DNA from 4 places in the Klebsiella sp. GFKo11 genome. Region 1 is predicted to be linked to each of the others. Evidence: predicted binding sites of a transcription regulator. Region 1 holds the regulator's gene; each other region holds the start of a gene.
The links. The regulator CRP, encoded in region 1, controls carbon source genes, mostly activating them, when cyclic AMP is high. The targets are predictions, from matches to a motif close to ATGTGANNNNNNTCACAT.
Positions count from the first base shown of each region.

Region 1 (4,487 bases):
TCGCGCGCCAGGGTGGTCATCGCATTGATGTGCTCAACAATGAACTGGCTATGGGTTACCCACAGCTTCATATCTTCCAGATAGTGCGAATTAAAGCCCGGTTCCTGCATCGCCTGATTGAGTGAGTTAAACAGCGCATTGTGCGCCTGATTAACGCGCATTCGCTGATAGGCCAGCGCCGGAGCCTGATGATCGTCGCTAAGAATGAGCCGGATCGCTTCCTGATCGGCTTCCAGCGCGTCGTGGGCATTTTTGCGTAGCAGACCGCTTTGCCACTGCGGCCATAGCCAAACCATCCCACCAAAAGCGATCAGACAGCCAATAAGCGTGTCGATTAATCTGGCGATGATAAACTGCTCACCGTTTAGCGTGAGTAATTGCAGGGTATAAACCGCCGTGACGGTAAAACCAACCATTGCCCAGCCGTAGTTCTTACGAATAATCAGGTAGCTTAGCAGCGTGATGAAGAGCATGGCGGTCAGCGTATAGCCTTCAGGCACGTGGAAGTGTAGCGTCAGTCCGGCGATCACCAGTCCGGCAATCGTTCCAGCCGCCCGGTGAACAATGCGCACCCGCGTCGCGCCGTAGCCGTTTTGCGTCACGAACAGCACAGTCATCAGGATCCAGTAGGGTTTCGGCAGATGCAGTGCGCTGCCCATCAGGCTGGCGGCGCTCAGCATTACGCTGATGCGCGCGGCGTTGCGTAACGCCGGAGATTTAAACGACAGGTAGCTTTTTAGCGCTGGCAGCAGGGGTAAACGTCGAGTTTTATCCGCCATCAAGTTGCGCGTGTACAGAGGACGCTGGGTACGCAAAACCCGGGCGATACGGCTGAAGTGCCAGGCGCAGAACTGGCCGACCGGGTTATCCGGATGTTGCCAGGCAATTTTTTCCAGCGCGCCGATCTGTTTATCCATCTGAAAGCGCTGTGGGTAACGATGGTAGAGAAGATCGTCCGCCAACTCACGCAGGCGGGCGGCAACGGTTTGCGCATTCCAGCGAATCACTGCTTCTGCGTGACTGCGTTCCACCAGTTTCTGCACTTCTTCCGGCTGATGCAGGCTAACGGAGATATGTTCCTGTAAATCCAACCCCACCTGAAAAGCGCGCAACAGACGTTTGTGGTCGTTGCGTTGATTGGCCGCCAGCATATGCATCTGCTGGTAACACTGGGTAATCAGATCAACCACTTTCTGCTGGCGGTTAAGTAGCGGCGGCAGCGAGGTGGCCGGGTCCGTATGCTGGGTCAGCAGGCTGTATTTGGCCTCGCAATAGTTAGCCAGTTCGCGGTAGAGCAGGCTCAGTGACTCGCGCAGCGGTTGTTCGCGCCATAGCCAAAACCAGAACCAGTTAAAGACGCCATACCATAAGGTGCCGAGCGCGTAGATTAGCAGTGGCTCCCACACCGGCATGTTACCCGCAAGGCTGAGGGTAAAAATGGCGGCAATAAGTGAAGCAGGCAGTAGTCGCGCGTGCAGTGAACTGATTTCGGCAGTCACCCCAAGGATTAGCGCCAGACCAGTGAGAATCAGTGGTAGAGGGATCTCGCGTTGCAGCAGGAGCTGGACAATCAGGCTACAGCCAGCAAACAGGCAGCCGCCAATAATCAGGCGTTTAAAGAAGCGCTTATGTGGTGTGTCCAGACCGGCAATGTTGCAACAGGCTGGTACCAGGGAAAACAGTAAGCCCTGCTGTAAATGTCCGAGAAGAAGTCCGATTGCGACCGGCAGACACAACACCAGCGTTTGCCGCAGTGCGTAGTTGACTTCCGGGTGGTAAATCAGCCTGCGCCACATGAGGGGGAAACAAAAACGGCGTATTGCATAGCAATACGCCGTTTTGCCGACTTAACGGGTACCGTAGACGACGATAGTTTTACCGTGCGCGGAGATCAGGTTTTGATCTTCCAGCATTTTCAGGATACGGCCAACGGTTTCGCGGGAGCATCCAACGATCTGACCGATTTCCTGACGGGTAATTTTAATTTGCATACCGTCCGGGTGGGTCATCGCATCAGGCTGTTTTGCCAGGTTCAGCAACGTCTGGGCGATACGACCCGTCACGTCGAGGAAGGCGAGGTTACCGACTTTCTCTGACGTAACCTGCAGGCGACGTGCCATTTGCGAAGAGAGACGCATCAGGATGTCCGGGTTAACCTGGATCAACTGACGGAATTTTTTGTAGGAGATTTCGGCCACTTCACATGCGGTTTTCGCACGTACCCATGCACTACGTTCCTGACCTTCTTCAAACAGGCCTAATTCACCGATGAAATCGCCCTGGTTGAGGTAAGAGAGGATCATCTCTTTACCTTCTTCATCCTTGATGAGTACAGCCACGGAGCCTTTAACGATGTAGTACAACGTTTCTGCTTTCTCACCCTGGTGGATCAGCGTGCTCTTTGAGGGGTACTTATGAATGTGGCAATGAGACAAGAACCATTCAAGGGTAGGGTCTGTTTGCGGTTTGCCAAGCACCATGCGCGGTTATCCTCTGTTATAAGCTATCTCCAGATGCCGACACTACACGGCATCCGGGCATGCAATCGTATTAAATCCCTATACCTGGGAATCTGGCTGAAAATTTCCTGCAGCCTGTAATGTGAACTCCTCAGCATACATGCAGTGCATCAATGTATTACTGTAGCATCCCGATTGTTTTAGCATAGCTTTCGCCGCGTGTCTCCTGGTGTCTCGCTTCAGCATGACCTAGGTCGCCTTCCGTTGCGAGAATTGTTATGTGCGCGTAATCTGTCAGGAAAATTACAGCCCTGGAGTTAAATTTATGCAAGCGCGAGTGAAATGGGTTGAAGGGTTAACCTTCATTGGTGAGTCGGCTTCTGGTCACCAGATTCTGATGGACGGTAATTCCGGGGATAAAGCGCCTAGCCCGATGGAAATGGTGTTGATGGCGGCGGGCGGATGTAGCGCAATTGACGTGGTTTCTATCCTGCAGAAGGGACGCCATAACGTCACTAACTGCGAAGTTAAGCTGACTTCTGAGCGTCGCGAGGAAGCACCGCGTCTGTTTACCCATATCAATCTGCATTTTATCGTGACCGGTAAAGAGCTGAAAGATGCTGCCGTTTCTCGCGCAGTTGACCTATCGGCGGAAAAATATTGCTCGGTGGCGCTGATGCTGGAGAAAGCGGTAAACATAACTCACTCTTATGAAGTGATCGAGGGATAAGCCGAACGGCGCGAACTCGTCGCCCCGGCATGCGCTGCGCTACCGGGGTTTTTTGTTAATTGATTTTCCTGCCTTCCATTAGCCGCTCGACCAATGGCGCCATGATGAGCTCCATGGCCAGCCCCATTTTCCCTCCCGGCACCACTAGCGTGTTCATATGCGAGATAAACGAGCCCTGAAGCATCGCCAGTAGCCAGGGGAAATCGATATTCTGTAAGTTGCGGAAATGGATAACGACAAAGCTTTCATCAAGCGATGGGATTGCTTTGGCTGCAAATGGATTGGACGTATCCACCGTAGGTACGCGCTGGAAGTTGAGGTGAGTGCGTGAAAACTGCGGGGTGATGAAGTTGATGTAATCTTCCATCGAGCGAACGACGGAATCCATCACCGCTTCACGAGAGTGGCCGCGTTCGCTGGTATCGCGGATAAGCTTCTGGATCCACTCCAGGTTAACGATCGGCACAACCCCAACCAACAGATCAACATGGTCAGCGACGTTGTGCTGGGGCGTGACAACTCCGCCGTGCAGGCCTTCATAAAACAGCACGTCAGTGGGTTCAGGCAGCGACTGCCAGGGAGTGAAGGTGCCAGGAACCTGATTCCACGGCACGGCTTCATCATAGGTGTGTAAATACTTGCGTGACTGACCTGTACCGTTCAGCCCGTATTCTCTGAAAGTCTGCTCCAGCAGGCCGAAATCGTTAGCCTCGGGACCGAAGTAGCTGATGTGTTTGCCCTGATCTCGCGCTTTGCGGATCGCCATGTCCATTTCCGGGCGGGTGTAGCGGTGAAAGCTATCGCCTTCCACTTCGGCGGCGTGGAGATTTAGCTGGGCGAAGATTTTGCGAAAGGCAAGGCTGGTGGTCGTGGTTCCCGCGCCGCTAGAGCCCGTGACGGCAATCACCGGATGTTTGGCAGACATAACAACTCCCAGGGTAAACGATAGTGTGATGCCGCCTTAGCCGTGAAACTGCTTGCGGGGCATAATATTGACCGTCTCGTGCAGCTCTGACCACACCAGCGCGGCTTCTCCGCTTTTCAGCTGTTGTTTGACATCGGCGACTTTATCCGCCAGCGAACGTTCATGCTCACCATAATCGGTGCCTTCGCGTAATACAAAACTTTCAATCAGGTTATCCAGCGTTTCGGGATCGAGATCCTGCCAGGGAATAATCATATTTGCCCTCCTAACCAGCGAGTTAGCCAATCCGGGATTCGCTGTTCTAACCACATTTCCGGCTTGCGCAGCGTACCACCGACAAAACCAACATGGCCGCCATGCTCTGTAAGTTGAT
Region 1 covers NZ_CM151369.1:523,353-527,839, forward strand. Annotated here, with positions in the region: gene AC07P6_RS02375 (YccS/YhfK family putative transporter) at 1-1,796, opposite strand, end outside; gene crp (cAMP-activated global transcriptional regulator CRP) at 1,848-2,480, opposite strand; gene AC07P6_RS02385 (OsmC family protein) at 2,785-3,189, shown strand; gene AC07P6_RS02390 (phosphoribulokinase) at 3,245-4,114, opposite strand; gene AC07P6_RS02395 (YheU family protein) at 4,151-4,369, opposite strand; gene AC07P6_RS02400 (hydrolase) at 4,366-4,487, opposite strand, start outside.

Region 2 (4,487 bases), 1.5 Mb from region 1:
CGGCCAGGTAGGCAGTCTGATGATCGGCTGTTCGCCAGTGGCGACCGACTGCGTCTCGCAGGCTATTCTTGAGCTGCTTAAAGAGATGCCAACTCTGCACCTGAATATCGAAGAGAAAGTGATGACGCCTCTGCTCAACGATCTGCTCGCTGGAGTGGTTGATGTGGTGGTGGGCCGGGTCGGCGGGCGAGCGCTCGAGCTGCCGCTGAGCTACCGGGTGCTCTACACCGAACCGGTGTGCTTCGTCGCCCGTCCCGACCACCCGCTGGCGGAAAAACCGCGGTTAAGTTGGGCCGACCTCGCCCACTGGCGCTGGATTGTCTGGCCGACCGGCACCCCGATTCGCCTGAGTATTGATAATGCGCTGGTGGATAATGGCGTAATGCTGCCGGAAAACACCATCGAATCGGCATCGATGAACGTCACCACCAACCTGCTACAAAGCAGCGATATGGTATCGATTCTTTCATTGCGCCTGGCCCAGCGCTACGCCGCGCAGCATCAGCTGGTGATTCTTAATTTGCCGCGCATTGAACAAAAAGGTAGCGTTGGCGTGTTCTGGCGAAAAAGTGAAGCGCCGTCACTTGCACTTAACCGCTTTCTTCATTATCTATCCCTGCAGCCGTCGCCCTGAAATCAGTATGGTCAAGTGTTCCAGATCTCTATCTCAGGTATGCGTAGAATTCATGATGTGATCGGTAGCACATTTTTGGGTTTAATTGTATGATGAATGTGGTTCATCAAGGGTTATTACCATGAGTCAATCACTGATTATTGTCTGGCAGTATCTGCGCGCTTTCGTGCTGATATATGCTTGTTTATATGCCGGTATTTTTATCTCCTCCCTGCTGCCGATAACGATCCCTGGCAGCATTATTGGCATGTTGATTTTGTTCTTTTTGCTGGCGTTGCAAATCATGCCCGCGCAGTGGGTTAACCCCGGCTGCAATGTTCTGATCCGCTATATGGCGTTGCTGTTTGTGCCCATCGGCGTAGGCGTTATGCAATATTGGGATTTACTACGCGCGCAGTTCGGCCCGGTAGTGGTCTCCTGTGCGATAAGCACGCTGGTGGTCTTTTTGGTGGTCAGCTGGAGCTCGCACCTGGTTCACGGGGAGCGCAAAGTGGTCGGACAAAAAGGACGTGACAAATGATCCATGAAATCTGGTGGTCGCTGCCGCTAACCCTGGCCGTCTTTTTCCTCGCCCGCAAGCTGGCGGCGCGGTTTAAATTTCCGCTGCTCAACCCGCTGCTGGTAGCGATGGTAGTGCTGATTCCTTTTCTGCTGATAACCGGTATCTCATACGAGCGCTATTTTCTCGGCAGCAAAATTCTTAACGACCTGCTGCAGCCAGCGGTAGTTGCTCTAGCCTTTCCTTTGTATGAACAACTGCACCAGATCCGCGCCCGTTGGAAGTCCATCATTACCATCTGCTTTATTGGTAGCGTGGTGGCGATGGTCACCGGCACCACCGTTGCATTGCTGATGGGTGCGACTCCGCAGATTGCCGCTTCTATTTTACCTAAATCGGTCACCACGCCGATTGCCATGGCGGTGAGCAGCAGCATTGGCGGTATTCCGGCGATCAGCGCCGTGTGCGTTATTTTCGTCGGTATTCTCGGGGCGGTGTTCGGTCACACCCTACTGAACCTGATGCGTATCCGCACCAAAGCCTCCCGCGGGCTGTCGATGGGTACCGCATCCCACGCATTAGGGACCGCTCGCTGTGCAGAGCTCGACTATCAGGAAGGGGCGTTCAGCTCGTTGGCGCTGGTACTTTGCGGGATTATCACCTCGCTGATTGCACCGTTTTTGTTTCCGGTAATTTTGGCGATAGTCGGTTAAATGTGATTTAAATCACATTATTAAATGCAACATTAATTAGTTGCACAAACAATGAGATGTTTATCACATATACAGGTTACAACCACCCGTACACTAGATTTCCATTACATTGTTATGAGGCAACGCTATGCACCCACGTTTTCAAGCTGTTCTTCCCCAACTGGCGGCGGATCTGCAAGCGGCCATCGCCCCGATGCTGGCCGACCCGCATTTTCCGGCGATGCTAAACGCCGGGCAAGTTGCAGCGCTGCAAAGCGCAACGGGTCTGGATGAAGACGCGCTGGCCTTTACTCTGCTGCCGCTAGCGGCGGCCTGTGCCCGCGCTGACCTTTCTCACTTTAACGTTGGCGCGGTGGCTCGCGGCGTCAGCGGAACCTGGTATTTCGGCGGTAACATGGAGTTTCTCGGTGCTACCATGCAGCAGACCGTGCACGCCGAGCAGAGCGCCATTAGCCATGCCTGGCTGCGCGGCGAAAAGTCTCTGCAGGCGATTACCGTTAACTACACCCCTTGCGGTCACTGCCGTCAGTTTATGAACGAACTAAACAGCGGGCTGGCGCTGCGTATTCATTTGCCGGGTCGCGAGGCGCATTCGCTCCAGCACTATCTGCCAGACGCTTTCGGACCGAAAGATCTGGAAATCAAAACCCTGCTGATGGATGAGCAAGATCACGGCTTCCCGCTCAGCGGCGACGCGCTGACTCAGGCGGCGATTCAGGCGGCTAATCGCTGCCATATGCCTTACAGCAAGGCCCCGTCCGGCGTGGCGCTGGAGTTGAAAGACGGGACTATTTTCACCGGCAGCTATGCCGAAAATGCTGCCTTTAACCCGACTCTGCCGCCGTTACAGGGCGCGCTCAATCTGCTGAGCCTCAACGGCTACGATTACCCGGATATCCAGCGCGCTATTCTCGCCGAGAAGGCCGATGCGGCACTGATTCAATGGGATGCGACCGTAGCGACGCTGAAAGCGCTGGGCTGCCATAATATCGATCGCGTACTGTTAGGCTAATCACAGACTGCGGGCCAAACGGCCCGCATTGTTGAAAATCCCCGCAATTAAACGACGGTTTCTTGCGCTTGCCCGGCGGGTAAAGTAGCCTGAAGGCTCCCTCGTTCACTATTGAGCCAAGTCCATGTTAAAGCGTGTGTTATACAGCCTGTTAGTCCTGTTCGGCTTGCTGCTGTTAACCGTGCTGGGCCTCGACCGCTGGATGAGTTGGAAGACCTCTCCCTATATCTACGATGAGCTACAGGACCTGCCCTATCGCCAGGTTGGCGTAGTGTTGGGCACCGCCAAGTACTACCGCACCGGCGTCATCAATCAATATTATCGCTACCGAATTCAGGGCGCGCTGAACGCCTACAACAGCGGCAAGGTGAACTATCTGCTGCTGAGCGGCGATAACGCGTTGCAGAGCTATAACGAGCCGATGACCATGCGCCGCGATTTGATTAAAGCAGGCGTCGATCCGGCGGATATCGTGCTGGATTACGCCGGTTTCCGCACGCTCGATTCGATTGTGCGCACCCGTAAGGTCTTCGACACTAACGACTTTATTATTATTACTCAGCGTTTCCACTGCGAGCGGGCGCTGTTTATCGCCCTGCATATGGGGATTCAGGCGCAGTGCTATGCGGTGCCGTCACCGAAAGATATGTGGAGCGTGCGACTGCGCGAGTTCGGCGCTCGCTTCGGCGCGCTGGCGGACCTCTATCTTTTTAAACGCGAACCGCGCTTTTTAGGCCCACTGATCCCTATCCCCGCCCAGCAGGAAGTCCCGGAAGACGCGCAGTCTTATCCGGCGGTCACGCCGCAGCAGCTGCTGGAATTGCAGAAAAAAGAGAAGTGATGTTGCTATCCGATGAAATATCGACTCTCAATATGCAATAACAATGACCGATGCTGAAAAGCACATCGGTCATTTATAGAAAGCCCCTATTGCAAATCTTTACCGTATTTTGGCGAGCGAGGACCGTAGAGGATACCATCTGGTGCCCGTGGGGTGAGTAGGCGCGTGTCAGCAATGCCTGCAATCTTATAGCTTCTGTCAGTCATTGTATTCACTATCTGGTCAACCGCTGCCTGAATAAGCATGCCTAAAATCGAACCTCCGCTGCCATCATTTTCGGTGCTGGAAGCCACCGCACTACCTTTCCATAGCAATTTTCCGGTACGAAGATCCACAAGCTCTCCAGAAACGGAGACTCGCGTATCACTATTGATGACCTGGTACGAAGTTCCATATTCCGTTACCTTAAGATAAAGCACCGCATCGGCACCAAATATCTCTCTAAGCTTTTGGTGGCTGACACTATGCATTTCCTCGCCATTTACAACCCCGTTTTGTTTAAAGGTGTTCTCTACCACAGCAACAGGAAAAACATAATATCCAGACTCAGCAAGCGGCAACGTAACCTGAGAAAGTACGCCATAGCCTGCTTTGACGTCTGGTGATTCGTTTTTCGGCAACAGCACCAGAATACTCTTCGGCTTACTTTGCCTGAATGCCGTGTAGTCATAGGATTTTTTAGGTGCACAGCCGCTCAGCAACAGGGACAACAATAGACCTGCGCACAAAACATATAACTTTTTCATACTTTGCCTCCCTGCATTTTCTTCAACAGAAAATCCATAAAC
Region 2 covers NZ_CM151369.1:2,026,556-2,031,042, reverse strand. Annotated here, with positions in the region: gene AC07P6_RS09860 (LysR substrate-binding domain-containing protein) at 1-634, shown strand, start outside; gene AC07P6_RS09855 (CidA/LrgA family protein) at 756-1,154, shown strand; gene AC07P6_RS09850 (CidB/LrgB family autolysis modulator) at 1,151-1,846, shown strand; gene cdd (cytidine deaminase) at 1,974-2,858, shown strand; gene sanA (outer membrane permeability protein SanA) at 2,983-3,699, shown strand; gene AC07P6_RS09835 (DUF799 domain-containing protein) at 3,786-4,445, opposite strand; gene AC07P6_RS09830 (DUF4810 domain-containing protein) at 4,442-4,487, opposite strand, start outside.
Region 2: cdd (cytidine deaminase) is a predicted target of CRP. The motif match lies at 1,898-1,915, and genes of this name have one in related genera.

Region 3 (4,487 bases), 1.7 Mb from region 1:
TGCCCCGCTGTTTTGGTTCGTTGTTGGTGGACCGTGGGGGCCGTTAACGCTAATCGCTTATTGTGTGCTGCGAGCCTGGCAAACGTGGCTGGCGCGTTATCAGACGCCACATCATCGTTTACAGTCGGGTATCGACGGTATCCTGCACGTAGTGGACTGGGTGCCGGTACGCCTGGTTGGCGTGGTTTATGCGCTGGTGGGGCACGGAGAAAAAGCTTTACCGGCATGGTTTGCGTCGCTGGGCGATCGCCACTCTTCGCAATATCAGGTATTAACCCGTCTGGCGCAGTATTCGCTGGCTCGCGAGCCGCACGTCGATAAAGTGGCTACGCCGAAAGCGGCGGTTTCCATGGCGAAGAAAACGTCGCTGGTGGTAGTGGTGATTATGGCGCTGCTGACGATTTACGGGACGTTGATTTAACAACCTGAACGCGCTTTGCCGGGCGGCGGCTTACGCCTTGCCCGGCTCTACAAAACCCGCCCCTGTAAGCGTAGTGCTACAATGTATCAGCCGCTGGGATGCCAAAATCAGGCATCCCATTTTCTTGCCAGCGAACCAATTTCAGACGGGTATGACGATTCGGATCGTACAGCGGATCGCCTTCGATTTCGGTGTAGTTGCGCGCGTGATACACCAGCACATCTTCTCCCTCCGGCGTTTGCGTAAAGCTGTTGTGTCCCGGCCCATACTGATGATTTTCGTAGCTGGTGCGGAACACCGGCTGCGGTGCTTTATGCCAGTTTTCCGGCTGGAGCGGATCGGCGTTGACGTCTATCCACAGTAAGCCCATGCAATAGTTTTCATCGGTAGCGCTGGCGGAGTAGCTGACGAACAGTTTGTCATCGTGGAACAGCGCCGCCGGACCCTCGTTGACCAGAAAGCCGCGACACTCCCAGTCAAACTCCGGCTTACTCAACATCACTGGTTTGCCTTTTAGCGTCCACGGGTTTTCAAGCTCAGCCAGATACAGGTTGGTGTTGCCCGCAATATCCGGGTCTTTTTGCGCCCACAGGTACCACTGCTTGCCCTGATGGTGGAAGGTGGTGGCATCCAGCGCAAAGGTATCAAACGGCGTTTTTACCTGGCCCTTTTCCTGCCACTTGCCGGTTAGCGGGTCGCTATCCGCGCATTCCAGAGCGAACATGCGATGCTGGAACATGCCCAATTCATCGAGATCGTGCGTGTGGCTGGCGGCAAAGTAGATGTACCATTTGCCTTCGATTTCATGTAGTTCCGGGGCCCAAATCAGCTGACTCATTGGGCCGCTCTCCGGCTTGCGCCAGACCACCACCGGCTGCGCGTCGCGCAGGCCTTCAAGGGTTGCAGAGCGGCGAATTTCCAGTCGGTCATACTCCGGAACCGAGGCAATAAAATAGTAGCAATCCTGATGGCGCAGAATAAACGGATCTGCGCGTTGTTCAATAAACGGGTTTGGCCAGTTTTTCATCAAGCTTTCCTTACGTGTTCACTGGTTTTGTGATCCTGGAACTCATTTAGTTCGCTGTAGTTGATGCGGCGTTTCTCCAGGTCTGACTGAATTTGGCGCATGAACTCGCGGTTCACTTTCAGCATGCGTACGACACCGGCGGTAATCAGGTAACCGACGCCAGGGATGACGCTAAACAGCAGCACAATACCGTTAACAGCTGAGGCGCTCTGCTCTTTAGCTCCAGCATCGTAGCCGTACCAGGAGAGCAGGAAGCCAACCATTGCCCCGGCAATCGCCAGTCCGACTTTCAGGAAGAACAGGTTACCGGAGAAGCTGATGCCGGTAATACGTTTGCCGGTCTTCCACTCGCCGTAGTCGTCAACGTCAGCCATCAGCGACCAGTGCAGCGGCGATGGAATTTGATGCAGAATATTCAGCAGGAAGTAGAGCACCATAATCATCATGGTGGCATGCGGATCGAAGAAGTAGAACGCGCAGGAGAAAATGGCGAGCACGATGTTGGTCCAGAAAAATACCTGCAGTTTGCACCAACGGTCGGTCAGTACTTTTGCCAGCATGCTGCCAATCATCATTCCCACCACGCCGAGGCTGATAAACAGCGTCGCGAAGTGGGTGCTTTGCTGCATGACCCAGGTGACGTAATACATGGTGGCGGCCATGCGGATAAAGCCAGGACAGACGTTGCACAGGGTTAGCAGCAGGATACGTACCCACTGATCGTTCTTCCAGACGTCTTTCAGATCTTTTTTCAGTTCGTCGTTAGTCTGCACCGCCGGTCGTACACGCTCACGAACGGTAGCGAAGCAAAACAGGAACATACACATGCCGATAAAGGCGAGCACCGTCATCGCCATCTGGTAGCCTTTGGCTTTATCTTCACCGCCGAACCAATCCGCCATTGGCAGCAGCGTCAGAGAGAGCAGCAGGGTGGCGATACCGACCATGACAAAACGATAGGACTGGCAGGCTACGCGTTCCTGCGGGTCATTAGTAATCACGCTACCCAATGAACAGTAAGGAATGTTGATCGCGGTATAGGTCAGCGAGAGCAGGAAGTAAGTGACGAAAGCATAGATAACTTTGCTGTTGTAGGTCCATTCGGGGGTGGTAAACATCAGCACGCTAAACAGCGCGTACGGGAAGGCAATCCACAGTAGCCATGGACGAAAACGGCCATATTTACTGCGAGTACGGTCAGCCATTGCGCCCATAATCGGGTCGGTCACGGCATCGATAACGCGTACGGAAAGCAGCAGAACGCCGACCAGGGCCGGTGCGAGCCCGAAGATATCCGTATAAAAATAGTTAACAAACAACATGATGGCGCCGAAGATGATGTTACATCCGGCATCGCCCATCCCGTAGCCAATTTTCTCTTTAACTGAAAGCTTATTGCCATTCATGGTGGAGATCTCCCCGTTGCGGTATGGAGATAATTATTAGCTGGATAATGGATAAATGCGTTGCAGGAAAAGGTCAACGATATGGACAAATAGGTTGTTGCGAGGAAAGTGTGAAGCAGATAACAATGCTCTGTGCCCGCAAAATGGCGGCGGGCACAGATTCTGGAGATGTATGATTATGCTTTTATGGCGCTAGCTGTTTTTTGCTTAAACAGATAGCCAATGCCGAGGATCACAATCCATACCGGGATCAGGTAAACGGAAATTGCCATACCTGGAGTCATTAGCATGATGACCAGCACACCGACCATAAACAGTAGGCAAATCCAGTTTCCTAGCGGATAAAACAGCGCAGGGAAGCGGGTGACTACGCCCTGCAGCTGTTTGGCGCGACGGAATTTGATGTGTGCCAGGCTAATCATCGCCCAGTTGATCACCAGCGCAGAAACGACCAGCGCCATCAGCAGACCAAACGCGGATTCCGGTGCGAAGTAGTTAATCAGGACGCACAGTGCGGTCACTACCGCGGAAACCAGAATGGTGTTAACCGGTACGCCGCGTTTATCGACGTTCATTAGCGCTTTTGGTGCGTTACCCTGCTGTGCCAGGCCGAACAGCATCCGGCTGTTGCAGTAGACGCAGCTGTTGTAAACGGAAAGTGCCGCGGTCAGTACCACGACATTCAGCGCGTTAGCCACAAAAGTATCGCCCAGTTCGTGGAAGATCAGGACGAACGGGCTGGTGTCAGCGGTCACGCGGCTCCACGGCAGCAGGGAGAGCAGAACGGCCAGCGAGCCCACATAGAAAATCAGGATACGGTAGATAACCTGGTTGGTGGCTTTAGGAATGCTTTGCTCCGGATTATCGGCTTCTGCTGCCGTAATACCGACCAGCTCCAGACCGCCAAAGGAGAACATGATAATCGCCATCATCATCACCAGCCCGGTGAATCCGTGCGGCAGGAATCCACCCTGCTCCCACAGGTTGCGTACGGTAGCCTGCGGGCCGCCGTTGCCGCTGAACAGCAGCCAGCCGCCGAACAGGATCATCGCCACGACGGCGACGACTTTGATGATTGCGAACCAGAACTCCATCTCGCCAAACACTTTGACGTTGGTCAGGTTGATGGCATTGATGGCAACGAAGAAGATGGCAGCAGAAACCCAGGTCGGGATTTCAGGCCACCAGAACTGGACGTATTTCCCTACGGCAGTGAGCTCTGCCATGGCCACCAGAACGTAAAGAACCCAGTAGTTCCAGCCGGAAGCGAAGCCTGCAAAGCCGCCCCAGTATTTGTAGGCGAAATGGCTAAATGAACCTGCTACAGGCTCTTCGACGACCATTTCGCCCAGCTGGCGCATGATCAGAAAGGCGATGAAACCGGCAATTGCGTAGCCCAGAATAATACCCGGGCCTGCGTTTTGGATGACGGATGCACTACCCAGAAATAAACCGGTACCGATAGCGCCTCCCAGCGCAATAAGCTGAATATGGCGGTTTTTAAGGCCGCGCTTTAGCCGATCGCCATGCTGTTGACCTTCCATCATGAAACCTCGTGTGTGGTTATGGTTATTATGTTTGTACGCGTCATCCTTCAGGTGACTTCTTCACTGTCTGTCCCTGCCTGATAGCA
Region 3 covers NZ_CM151369.1:5,218,343-5,222,829, reverse strand. Annotated here, with positions in the region: gene ampE (beta-lactamase regulator AmpE) at 1-421, shown strand, start outside; gene AC07P6_RS25110 (glycoside hydrolase family 43 protein) at 498-1,448, opposite strand; gene AC07P6_RS25105 (glycoside-pentoside-hexuronide (GPH):cation symporter) at 1,448-2,854, opposite strand; gene aroP (aromatic amino acid transporter AroP) at 3,031-4,401, opposite strand.
Region 3: AC07P6_RS25105 (glycoside-pentoside-hexuronide (GPH):cation symporter) is a predicted target of CRP. The motif match lies at 2,963-2,980, and genes of this name have one in related genera.

Region 4 (4,487 bases), 900 kb from region 1:
GATATGGAAGGAATAGGCATCGTAGGCTTTGCTCAGCGGCTCCATTATTGGCTTCGAGAACTCCAGTACCAGCAGGCGACCGCCCGGTTTGAGCACGCGATACATAGAGCGCAGCGCTTTTTCTTTATCGGTGACATTACGCAGGCCGAAAGAGATGGTGATGCAGTCAAAGGTGTTATCTGCAAAAGGTAGCGCTTCGGCGTTAGCCTGGACATATTCCACGTTACCGATAATGCCGATATTACGCAGCTTTTCGCGGCCCATCTTCAGCATAGAATCATTAATATCCGCCAGCATCACGCGGCCGGTTTCGCCCACCAGACGGGAGAATTTCGCCGTCAGGTCGCCGGTACCGCCGGCCAGATCCAACACGGTCTGCCCACGACGGACGCCGCTGCAATCGATGGTGAAACGCTTCCACAAACGATGAATACCGAACGACATCAAATCGTTCATCACATCATATTTTGCAGCTACAGAATGAAATACATGCGCCACCATGTCAGCTTTCTGTTCTTTGGCGACAGTCTGAAAGCCAAAATGCGTCGTTTCTTGTGAATCCTCAACCATCTCAATGCCTGCTTGCTTATCAAGAAAATGTTCGTCGAGTGTAACAGGTTTAGCGCGCTTCCCATACGCTTCAACGCGGCTGAGAGCGACCATCGTACACTGCAGCAGCTGCGGAATCTGATGAAAAATCGTTATCTTCCCGTGGGTTGTCTTCGTCCTCAAGACGGTATTCATCATCCTGCGCGGTTGCTTGTTCGACTAAGTCAGGGTTAATCCCACGTTTGACTTCCACGCCCAGGCCACGGAACGATTCTGCCTGAACGAGCAAATTGCCACGCCCGGAAGCGAGCTTTTTCATCGCCTGACGATAGTTATCCTGTGCTTTATCCAGGCTCTGGCCGATAGCGGACATGTCGTCGACAAACAGGCGCATTTTGTCATACAGGCGCCCCGCTCTTTCGGCAATTTTCTGCGCGTTACGGCTCTGATGCTCATAGCGCCACAGGTTGGCGATGGTACGCAGTGCGACCAGCAGCGTAGTCGGGCTAACCAACATAATGTTGTTCTTCAGCGCTTCGCTAATCAGCTCCGGCTGACGGTCAATCGCCAGCAGGAAGGCGGGTTCAACGGGGATAAACATCAGGACGTAGTCAAGTGAACGTAGCCCCGGCAGCTGTTGATAGTCCTTACGCCCCAGCAGACGCATATGATTGCGTACGGAAGCAATATGCTCCTGTAACGCCGTTTCGCGGGTGTAATCATCATCGGCATTAAAGTAGCGTTCATAGGCGACCAGAGTCATCTTGGCATCAATAACCACGTCTTTGCCCTGCGGAAGACGCACGATCACATCCGGCTGCATCCGTGAACGGTTGTCGGTTTCGATACTCACCTGCGTTTGATATTCGTGACCCTCCCGCAGCCCGGAAGCCTCCAGCACGCGGGTCAATACCACTTCCCCCCAGTTGCCCTGAGTTTTGTTATCACCCTTCAGCGCGCGCGTCAGGTTTAGCGCTTCCTGCGCCATTTGCGCATTAAGCTGCTGAAGGTTGCGGATTTCATGAGCCAAGGTATGACGCTCCCGCGCCTCCTGACCGAAGCTATCCTGAACCTGGCGGCGGAAACCATCCAGTTGCTCACGTAACGGGGTCAGCAGCCCGTGCAGACTCTGGCGATTCTGCTCATCCACCCGTCGGTTGCTGTGTTCGAATATTCGGTTTGCCAGATTCTCGAACTGCTCGCTAAGGCGCTGCTCGCTGTTGACCATCTGGCGAATTTTATCTTCCGCATGCATTTGCGTGGATTCAAGGCGGGTGGTCACTTCACGGAGATCGGCCTCCAGCGACGTATTGATATCGCGCAGGCTGCGCAATTCGTTATTGAGCAGCTCGCACTCTTTGCGCCAGTGGGACTCCTGCACCAGTTGTTGGCGGGCGGCGCTCAGCTCAATATCCAGCTCGCGACGCTCTTCGATGAGGTCGGCTCGGATTTGGTCGGCGCGCGCTTTGGTCGCCAGCCAGCCCACAATCAGCCCAGCGGCCAGCGCCACAACGGCACTAATAATAATCGAGATATCCACAACGCCCCCTGCGGCAACCACTTACGGCACAAAATAGAATTGTGCTGTACAAACGTCCAGTTGGAAAGGTTTTTCCTGCGAGGAGCAACGCAAAAAAGAAAGGCCGGAGAGCCCGGCCTTTTACAGAAAGGATAAGAACTACAGCAGGCGGCGCGCTGCTTCCACGACGATTTTCACCGCATGGCTTTCGGTTTGCTTCATGGTTTCCGCGTTTGGAATTTCCTGCTGGGTACGGTTGACGATAACCCCGGCAACCATCCCGGCACGCAGACCCTGGCTGGCGCACATGGTCAGCAGAGTGGCGGATTCCATTTCATAGTTCATCACGCCCATCGACTGCCACTCTTCCATCGAACCTTTAAAGCGGCTCACCACGCGGCCAGAGAAGGTGTCGTAACGCTCCTGGCCCGGATAGAAGGTGTCGGAAGAGGCAGTGACGCCGACATGCGTGGTCGCACCAATGGATTTCGCCGCTTCAACCAGCGCGGTAGTACATTCGAAATCGGCTACCGCCGGGAATTCCATTGGCGCGAAGTGCAGGCTTGCACCGTCGAGACGAACGGAAGCGGTGGTCACCAGAACGTCGCCCACATTAATGTGCGGCTGAATAGCGCCGGTGGTGCCAATGCGCAGGAAGGTACGGATACCCAATTGGGCCAGTTCTTCCACGGCAATAGAGGTAGATGGGCCGCCGATACCGGTAGAGCAGACAATCACTGCTTTACCATCCAGTTCAGCACGCCAGGTAGTGAATTCGCGATGAGATGCCAGTTTGACCGGCTTATCCATCAGCGCGGCGATCTTTTCCACACGCTCCGGATCGCCAGGGACGATAGCCAGCGTAGCCCCTTGTAAATCGTTCTTGGTGAGGCCGAGATGAAAAACATCAGACTTAGACATAAAAAACTCCTCTGTGGGTCGAATTATCAGCAGAAGCAAAACGGTACTTTACAGAAGCTGCTGAGACTATTTTGTGACACCAATCACTATGAATGAAGTTCATTGCAATAGATTGCCATTGAATGGTGATACAAATCACATTAATAAGTTAATCTGGAGAGTACTGAACAAAAGATAGCCTGTTTCGGGCACTGTGGTTTGTTAACGTCCGGTCTAAAACGTCTATAGTTATCGATGCGCTAATACATTAATAAGGGTACGGAGAATACCATGACCACAACTAAGCAACCCGGCTTTGCACCTGCAGCCACGCCGCATGCCTCAACTGCTGTTCACACGTCAGATGAAAATATCATCTCCGGGGAGACATCAATCCCTTCTCAGGGGGATAACATGCCAGCCTTCCATGCCCGTCCGAGCAACGTCGACGGTCCGCTACCGGTCGTCATCGTTGTACAGGAAATTTTCGGCGTGCATGAACATATCCGCGATATTTGTCGTCGTCTGGCGCAGGAAGGGTATCTGGCTATCGCACCAGAGCTGTACTTCCGCCAGGGCGATCCCAATGATTACAACGATATTCCTTCTTTATTTCAGGGGTTGGTCAAAAAGGTGCCGGATTCTCAGGTACTGGCTGACCTCGATCACGTCGCCAGCTGGGCTTCCCGCCACGGTGGCGATGCCCATCGTCTGCTTATTACCGGTTTCTGCTGGGGCGGTCGCATCACCTGGCTGTACGCCGCACATAACCCGCAGCTAAAAGCCGCCGTTGCCTGGTACGGCAAGCTGGTCGGTGAGAAAACATTAAACTCACCGAAACATCCGGTGGACATTGCCGTTGATCTGAACGCCCCGGTTTTAGGGCTTTACGGCGCGAAAGATGACAGCATCCCGCAGGATACGATTGAAACCATGCGTCAGGCGCTGCGGGCCGCCAACGCTACGGCAGAAATCGTGGTTTATCCGCAGGCCGACCACGCCTTTAACGCCGACTATCGCGCCAGCTATCATGAAGAGTCGGCGAAGGACGGCTGGCAGCGAATGCTGGCATGGTTTGCGCAATATGGCGGGAAGCGAGGTTAACCACCGTCTGCGGACTGGTAGCCCGGACAGGCGCGTCAAGCGCCGCCTCCGGGAAAATATACCGGGCCTGATACATCAATGAAGGGATTAAGCATAAATATGGCGGACGATCAGCGCCGCCAGCGTCCCATCCTGCTGCCACCGTCTCACCAAGGTTTCCATTTTTTCATAATAGTGCGGGGCCGCGCGCGGCACGCAGATTGCCTGCTGAATCTGGCTATAGCTATCAGGTAGCACACGAACGCTATCTTGCCCCAGGGCAGCGGCTTCCAGCAGCTGACGAATATTCGCCACCATATCCCCCTCACCGGCAAGGAAAGCGCTGAGCGCCTGCTGAGTGGTGGGATATTCGCAAAGTCGGGCATGTTTTAAGGTGCGGATCAATGGCAATGAATAGGCAGAACCCCTTCCGACG
Region 4 covers NZ_CM151369.1:6,044,245-6,048,731, forward strand. Annotated here, with positions in the region: gene ubiE (bifunctional demethylmenaquinone methyltransferase/2-methoxy-6-polyprenyl-1,4-benzoquinol methylase UbiE) at 1-570, opposite strand, end outside; gene rmuC (DNA recombination protein RmuC) at 641-2,089, opposite strand; gene udp (uridine phosphorylase) at 2,228-2,989, opposite strand; gene AC07P6_RS28990 (dienelactone hydrolase family protein) at 3,260-4,072, shown strand; gene AC07P6_RS28995 (transporter substrate-binding domain-containing protein) at 4,160-4,487, opposite strand, start outside.
Region 4: udp (uridine phosphorylase) is a predicted target of CRP. The motif match lies at 3,113-3,130, and genes of this name have one in related genera.